Regions from separate parts of the Labrys sp. F242 genome, predicted to be linked through region 2. Evidence: predicted binding sites of a transcription regulator. Region 2 holds the regulator's gene; the other holds the start of a gene.
What was found. The regulator LexA, encoded in region 2, represses DNA repair genes until DNA is damaged. The targets are predictions, from matches to a motif close to TGTTCNNNNTGTGTTCNG.
Positions count from the first base shown of each region.

Region 1 (4,210 bases), 660 kb from region 2:
AGGCGCGTTGGTCTGGTGGTCCTTGCCGAACATCTCGAAGTCGACATCCAGCGCCGCCCAGCGCGCGCCGAAATCCGGCTTCCATTGCAGCTTCACCTTGCCGCCGGTGACCGGTAGCGTCTTGTCGACACCGTCCTCGTCGGTGAAGGTGATGGTCCCTGCCTTGGCATTCACGTCCTTGAGAGGCACATAGAGCACCCGCCCGCTGCTCGGAGAGATCGGCAGGAACGGCGAATAGGTCGCCTGCCGCTCCTCGCCGAGGGTCGGCAGCATGACGGCCATGATCTCGTCGTACTTTTCGGCGGCCTTCAGCAGCACGGCATCGAGCTTGCCGGATGTGTAGTATTCCGTCGCGCTGGCGAATTCGTAATCGAACCCGAACGTATCGAGGAACCGGCGGAGCATGGCGTTGTTATGATCGCCGAAGCTCTTGTAGGTGCCGCCAAACGGATTGGGAACACGGGTCAGCGGCATCTGCAAATAAGGCTTGAGCGCTTCGGGATCCGGCACATTGTCCGGGATCTTGCGCATGCCATCCATATCGTCGGAGAAGCAAATCAGCCGGGTCGGGATACGATCTTCCGTCAGCAGGCGAAACGCATTGCGCACCATGGTGGTACGCGCGACCTCGCCGAAGGTGCCGATATGCGGCAGGCCCGAGGGACCGTAGCCGGTCTCGAACAGGATCTCTTTTTTGTCGCCGGCGCGCTTCTGCAGACGGGCAACGAGCTTCCTCGCCTCCTCGAATGGCCAGGCGGCAGAGACATTGGCGGCCGCGACGAGCTCGGCCGGATAGAGATTTGACATGTTCGATCCGATTTCTTTCTGCTGCTTGTGGATGGGAAGCCAAGCGGAGTGCGAAGCGGCTTGATTTTTCTCGACCGCAAGCGGAAGGCACAGCCATATTCAGGCTGGGCCGCAGCGTCAATCTTGGCGCGTGCAAATGATCGGTCGAGGGGCGTGATGACGTCGATTCTGGACTATCTGACCGCCGCTCTCGTCACTTTGCTGGTGGTGGTCGACCCGCCCGGCCTCGGCCCGATCTTCCTGGGCGTCACCCGCGGCATGAACAAGGAGCAGCAGCACTCGGTCGGCTGGCGCGCCAGCGTGATCGGCTTCGGCGTGCTCGCCTTCTTTGCCATCGCCGGGGAACCCTTTCTCAGGCTGCTCGGCATCACCACGCCGGCCTTCCGTATCGCCGGCGGCCTGCTGCTCTTCGCCATCGCCTATGAAATGGTGTTCGACCGCTCCACCATGCGTAAGAACGAGACTGCGGAGACCGCCATCACCAAGGACTTCATCTCCAATGTCGCTGCCTTCCCGCTCGCCATCCCTTTGATTGCCGGTCCCGGCGCCATCACGGCCGTCATGTTGCTATCGGCCCAGACCCATGGCGAGCCGGCCAAATTCGCATCCCTGTTCCTCGTCATCGCCTTCGTGACGGCCTGCTGCTACGTCTCCTTCCGCCTTGCCGGCGTGATCAACAAGCTTCTGGGGATCACCGGCAATGTCGTGCTGACCCGACTTCTCGGCATCGTCCTGTCGGCCCTGGCGGTGCAGTTCATCGTCGATGGCGTCAGGGCGATCGTGACCGGATAAGGGCCCGCACTGCGTTCGACACCATTTCTCCGTCTCGGCAGGGCGATGATCGAGCCTTCGATCGCGCACAAAAAGCAAGACGCCGGCCACGAGACGTGACCGGCGCTTCAGGCACCTTGTCGACAGGTCTGTTCCGACGTCAGAACGGGATGTCGTCGTCCATGTCGGCCGAGGAGAACTTGCTCGAACCGGCCGGTGCCGGACGGCGCTCCATCGGGCTCGACGAGCCGAAATCATTGCCCTGATAGTCCCGGGCGCCCTCACCCTGCCCACCGCCGCCGCGCGAGTCCAGCAGTGTCATTTCACCGCGATAGCGCTGCAGCACGATCTCGGTGGAATATTTTTCCACGCCCGAAGCGTCATTGTATTTGCGGGTCTGCAGCTGGCCCTCGAGGTAAACCTTGGCACCCTTCTTCAGATATTGCTCGGCGATGCGTGCCAGCCCCTCGTTGAAGATGACCACGCTGTGCCACTCGGTCTTCTCCTTGCGTTCGCCGGTGGCCTTGTCGCGCCAGCTTTCCGTCGTGGCGATACGGAGGTTGACGACCGGCTCGCCCGAATTGAGCCGCCGCACTTCAGGATCGCGGCCGAGATTACCGACCAGAATGACCTTGTTCACCGAGCCCGACATCGAGGCTTCCTTCCTTCGCTTCACAGCGTGCCGGCCGAACCGCCCTGCACGCCCCATGGCCCCCCGAAAGGCGCCTCCATCATTTCTGCTCTAGCATGCTCCCGGCGCCACGCCTGCAAGGGAATTGGCTTCGTGCACAATTAGTTTTGTTCCACATTTGTTCGCGGAATGCAAGCACCCGCCTTAACGATCCGCTTACCAAACCGCCCCAAAGACCACACCACACCGCAGTCTGTCGTTCCGCCTCGAATCATGTGGGAATCTGCGCCATCTGGCCAAGAAAACCTTGCCTTTGCCCGATAACTTGCCCAACAAGCAGGTCGAAAATCAGAACCGCGCTTTCCGTCATCGCTCTTTCGCCACATTGGGCGTGCAGGGGAGCCGCACACTCATTCTTAGTTCCATACGAGGGCAGCAAAATGGCAGGACCAGGACAACAGCGCGAAGCGACCGACGGAGCCAACACGGTAGCGGCTCTGGGTTTGCGGCGCGCCGCTTTGCGCGGCATGCTCGCTTCCCCGATCATCGATGCGGATGACCAGAAGGGGCTGCGCGACGAACTGGTCTCCGAGCTGCGCTCCATCGCCAATTCGATCTCCCGCGCCCCCGCCAAGAACGCCGTCGAGCTCTGCGCCAAGCTGGACGTGCTCGGCGAGGAATATCGTCCCGACGGCGACAGCGGCTCCATCCGCGAGTTGATCGCCTCGATCCGCCGTGACGTCGTCAGCCTGACCGGCCGTCCGGCAGTTCAGGAGCGCGCCTCCTTCCAGACGATCCGCCCGATGCACAATGCGCGCGCCGCCGAACCGACCCAGCAGCCGGCTTCGGCCGAAGCGGCTGGTGAAGCCAAGGCCGACTAAGCCTTTCCTTCGAGGCCGAAATCATCACCCCCGTGGAGCGATCCGCGGGGGTTTTTCTTTGGCTCTCGATCTCTCCCTTTGGCGTTGGCCGCGAGCAAAGCGTGTTCACATGCTAACGCTTGTCCCAACGCTGCGTTCCGGCACGTCTCTACAAGTCCAGGCGATTCCGTCTCGTTGGCGAAAAGCCGTTGGTTCCAAACGAAAGGGGCAGGCTCGCGCCTGCCCCCATTCATTGCATCGACCTTGGGATCGACAATCGCTCCTTATTGAGCGTTGTCGCCCTCGCCTTCATCGTCGCCGCCTTCGTCACCGCCGCCGGCACCAGGTGCGGCTCCACCGCCGTTGCCGGCGCTGAGCACCTGGCCATTGACGCTCACGGCCTTGGTTGCCGCGTCGAAGTCGACGTCCCAGACGGCCTTGCCGTCAGCACCGGTCTTGGCCAGCCCCTTGATCAGGGCGATGCCCATCAGGGCCGATTCCTTGTTGGGAACCTGGGCGTTGTTCACGGCCGCAATGATCTGGTCGAGATTGGTGGCCGAAATCGTCACCTTGCCCTTCTGGCTCGGCATGACGCTCATCTTGCCTTCCGCGCTCACCGCTCCGGCCGGGGCGGTGAAGGTGCTGGGCGCCAGGGTCACATGCGGCTGTCCGGCCATGAAGAGAGCCAGGAATTGCGGCGTCAGTTCGTTGGGGATCGGCGGATCCTTGCTCGCATCGAAATTCTCGATCGCCAGCTTGGCGATGGCCTCGAGGTCGACGCCCTCGAACTTCACGTCGATATTGCCCTCGCCCGGAACCAGCGGAGCCACCCAACCCGGAATGGCCGGGGACTGCGGCAACGCCAAGCCATCATATTTGATGTCAATGCCATAGGAGGCATCCTTGACCGCGCCGGTCATGCCGACGCCGTAGCTCAGGCTTCCGAGCTTGACCGGACCCAACGGCGTCTCGACGGTGACCTCATTCAGCTTGGTCGTGCCGGACAGGTTGTTCCACAGTGGCAGGGCTGCAGTCAGCTTCTGCTTGATCTCGGCCTGCTTGCCGATCAATTCCTTGGGATCCTTGGAATTGGCGGCCATGCCAATGAATTCCAGCACTGTCGTAAGCTGGAGATTGTCGA
Region 1 is NZ_JBVASG010000001.1:1,643,009-1,647,218, reverse strand. It holds gene ACZYTC_RS07645 (lysine--tRNA ligase) at 1-807, opposite strand, end outside; gene ACZYTC_RS07640 (MarC family protein) at 964-1,599, shown strand; gene ssb (single-stranded DNA-binding protein) at 1,739-2,230, opposite strand; gene ACZYTC_RS07630 (hypothetical protein) at 2,650-3,090, shown strand; gene ACZYTC_RS07625 (hypothetical protein) at 3,354-4,210, opposite strand, start outside.
Region 1: the regulator LexA is predicted to act here: its motif matches at 2,378-2,395, upstream of ssb (single-stranded DNA-binding protein).

Region 2 (4,210 bases):
CCGGCGGCAAATCCGGCGATTGGCATGCGGAGGAAAATCGATGAGCCTGCTTCCCGTCGCGGACGCGCTGGCCAAGGTGGTTGCCGGGGTAGCCCCGCTTCCAACCGAAACAATATCGCTGCATGCCACGCGCGGACGTGTTCTCGCTTCCGCCATCACGGCGCTGAGGACCCAGCCCGGCTTCAACGCCTCGGCCATGGACGGCTATGCGGTGCGAGCGGCAGATGCCAAGGAAGGTGCTAGCCTCGAATTGATCGGAGAATCGGCGGCGGGGCACGGCTATGCCGGACGAGTTGGCGAAAACCAGGCCGTTCGCATCTTCACGGGTGCGCCCGTGCCGGATGGCGCCGACACAGTGGTGATCCAGGAGCACACGAGCCGCGAGGGCAATCGCGTCATCGTGGAGGCGGCGGCCAGGCTCGGCCAGCATATCCGGGCCCGTGGCCTGGACTTTGCCGAAGGACGGGAGGCTTTGACATCAGGCACCGTCATCGGTCCCCGCGACATAGCGCTTGCCGCGGCCATGAATCATCCTGCCCTGCCGGTCCGCCGCCGCCCCAAAGTCGCTATTCTCGCGACCGGCGATGAATTGGTACTGCCCGGTCAAGCCATCGGCGAGAATCAGATCGTCGCCTCCAACAATTTCGCCATTCGGGCACTGGTCGAGGCCGAGGGGGGCGAAGTACTCGACCTCGGCATCGCCAGCGACGACTTCCCGGCCCTGGAAGCGGCCATTCGGCGGGCTCGTACCGAGAAGGCGGATGTGCTCGTCACCATCGGCGGTGCTTCGGTCGGCGATCACGATCTGATCCAGACCGCGCTCACCCGCGAAGGCATGCAGCTCGGCTTCTGGAAGATCGCCATGCGCCCGGGCAAGCCCCTGCTGCACGGGCGGCTTGGCTCAATGCATATCCTCGGCCTGCCCGGCAATCCGGTATCCTCGGTGGTCTGCGGCGTCCTCTTCCTGGTACCCCTGTTGCGTACGTTGCTGGGGCGGGCCGATGCGGGTCTGTCCCGCCGCAAGGCCGTCTTCGCCAACGCCTGGCCAGCCAACGACGTTCGTGAAGACTATATCCGTGCCCGCTTCGTGCTTGACGATACGTCAGACATCCTCAAGGTAGAACCGCTGGCGCTGCAGGATTCGTCGCTGGTGAGTGTGATGCAGCATGCCGACTGTCTGGTTGTCCGGCCGCCCTTTGCGCCGGAAGCAAAACCAGGCGATATCTGCGAGATCATCGATCTTCGTGCGGCCGGCTATTGACGCTACCCTTAACCTGAACTTCACAGTTGCAGAACACAGTAGGAACATGTAGCACTGTTCTTGTTTTGTTTACACCTTCACCGTGATTCGCGGCCGCCACGACGGGAAAGCCATGCTGACCAAGAAACAACACGAATTGCTTCGGTTCATTCATGAGCGCCTGAAGGAACAGGGCGTGCCCCCCTCCTTCGATGAAATGAAGGAGGCGCTGGACCTGCGCTCCAAGTCCGGCATCCACCGCCTGATCATGGCTCTGGAGGAGCGCGGCTTCATCCGGCGCCTGCCAAACCGGGCGCGCGCGCTCGAAGTGGTACGCCTGCCCGAATCCGCCGTGCCAGGCGGCCTGTCGCTGGCCTCTTCGCAGCGGGGCTTCCGCCCCAACGTGATCGAGGGCAATCTCGGCAAGGTCCGCCCCGTCAGGCCGGAAATGGACGAGGATGTCGGCCGGCCGGTTCTGGTCCCGGTGATGGGACGCATCGCCGCCGGTACGCCGGTCTCCGCCATCCAGACCAAGAGCCACACCATCAGCGTTACGCCGGAAATGCTGTCCTCAGGTGATCATTTCGCCCTGGAGGTGCGCGGTGATTCAATGATCGAGGCTGGTATCTTCGACAATGACACCGTGCTGATCCGCCGCCAGGACCATGCCGATACCGGCGATATCGTGGTAGCCCTGATCGACGATGAGGAAGCCACGCTGAAGCGCTTGCGCAAGCGCGGCGCCTCCATTGCGCTGGAGGCGGCCAATCCGGCTTACGAAACCCGTATTTTTGGCCCGGACAGGGTACAGATCCAGGGTAAATTGGTGGGCCTGTTCCGCCGATATTGAGAGCATGCGAATTTGGTTCGCTTGCAATGACTGGCCTTCATACAGTCAGCGGCCACGCTTTGGAACGCCGTGACGTCGAGCGGTTGCTCAAGGAGCGCGCGCCGTATTGCCTTGTCGATTGTGAACTGGAGGAATGCGATCTTTCGCGTCTCGACCTGTCCCACTGGTCGTTCGAGCGTTGCATTCTCAAAAATGCCAAGCTGGTCGGCGCCAAGCTCGCGAATACACTATGGCGCAATTGCAAGGCGGGCGGTGCCGATTTCCGTGGTACCGACCTCGAAGATGCTGCATTCCGTACGGGTGACTACAGCAATGCCAGCTTTCGACGCGCCAAAGCGGCCTCGACGGTTTTTACCGGCTGCAAACTGACAGGCGCGGATCTCTCGGAAATCGCCGCATTCGGGCTCGTTTTCGAGGAGGTCTTGCTTATGTCGGCGAAACTGCCGGCCTTTTCCTTTCGCAAGTCCACGCTACGCCGCCTCGACTTCACCCAGGCCGATCTGCGCCAATGCGATTTCCGCGATGTCATCTTCGAAGAGTGCAGCCTGCGCGATGCCAATCTGGTCGATGCCCGTTTTGAAGGAGCGGATCTACGCAGTGCCGATCTCGGCGGCTTGAAGCTTGGTGACGCCCGTTATTTCAAGGGCGCCACGATCTCGAAAAACCAGGCCGGCCAATTGCTAGCCGAGCTAGGCTTGCGGATCGCCTGAAGAAGGTCTGGAGTTCGCAGGCAAATCCGCTTGATGGTCGGGTAGCCTCCGGGTGTCTTCGAACTACCATCTGTCCGAAGACCCGGCCTGGCTGACAGCGCCGATCAGTCGACCGCGATCATGACGTCGGAGGCCTTGATCACGGCATAGGCGTTCTGGCCGGGCTTGAGCTGGAGATCATCGACGGCCTCATTGGTGATCGAAGCGGTGATGATGGTACCATTGACCTCGAGCTGGATATGGGAGGTAGTCTGCCCCTTCGTCACGCTCTTGATCGTGCCCTTGATCTGGTTGCGGGCGCTGATTTTCATGGTCCGTCCTTTCTGGTGAGAATCTCGCGTCAGTTATCGGTTTCGGCGGTGACGCTGTCCATAGGCCTATCCGTCGCTGGGACTTGTACTGCCGCCTGGGGCAGAGGCTTCGGCGGCACAATCACCCGGCTCGGTACCCATGGACGGGACGCTTGGGGATGGCGGGCCATGACGAGACGCCAGCGCGGGCTGATATCGCCGCTCGCAGACGGCTCTACATAAAGTGCTATCGAGCCGACCGCGCGAATCAATTCCCGGTCCATCACAACTCCAGCGGTGGCACAGCGAGCACCGATCGGAACCGGTCCCGCCAGGACGCTGACGCGTCCACAGTCCTCCTCGGCGGCGTTACTGGTCTTGTCGAGCATGAAGATCCCGCCTCCTTCGATGGGCGCGGAACACCCTTCTCTGTCACATAGGCGCTGTGCCGCGAGGGTTGGATCCTCCGGCTTGCGCCGATCGCCCATGGCCAGCAGCCATTGCTGAACCGTAAAAGCATCGGATCGCTGCGCCAGCACGGTCAGTTGATCGCCCTTGCGAACGAGGGCCGCGTAGCCGTTTGCGCCGAACAGAGCTACTGGCAGCGGCGCTGTCGCGGCCAGGGCAATGCCCCCGCCCAAGGGCAATAGGGCCAGCAGAGCAAGACGCGTGCGCAGAATGGTCAGCAGGACCAGCGTCAGAGCGAACAATCCGAGCGCCGCGGCGGAGAACTGCGGCAGCACGAGATCGGAGCCAGGCCAGGTCGCAACCGAACGAGCCACCTGCATGAACAACCCGACAGCCCAGCCCATCGCCTGCCAAAATGGAGCGCCATAGCCAAACGGCTCGGCGACCACGGCCAGCATGGCGAGCGGCATGATCAGGAAGGAGACGATCGGCGTCGCGACAAGGTTCGAGGCCAGCGACTGCAGCGTGATACGATGGAAATGAAAGGCTGAGAATGGCGCCGTGGCGAGCGAGGCGACGATCGTGGTCAGCATCATGGCAAGTACCAAGGTCACAGCGCCACCGATGGCCCTTTCCCACGCCATTGCAGATTTCTCTCGCTTCCGCCGGCTCCATTGCTCATGTGCGATCACCAGCATCGCCACCGCGGCGA
Region 2 is NZ_JBVASG010000001.1:2,306,151-2,310,360, forward strand. It holds gene moaC (cyclic pyranopterin monophosphate synthase MoaC) at 1-44, shown strand, start outside; gene ACZYTC_RS10880 (molybdopterin molybdotransferase MoeA) at 41-1,261, shown strand; gene lexA (transcriptional repressor LexA) at 1,374-2,090, shown strand; gene ACZYTC_RS10890 (pentapeptide repeat-containing protein) at 2,117-2,800, shown strand; gene ACZYTC_RS10895 (TOBE domain-containing protein) at 2,905-3,111, opposite strand; gene ACZYTC_RS10900 (ComEC/Rec2 family competence protein) at 3,141-4,210, opposite strand, start outside.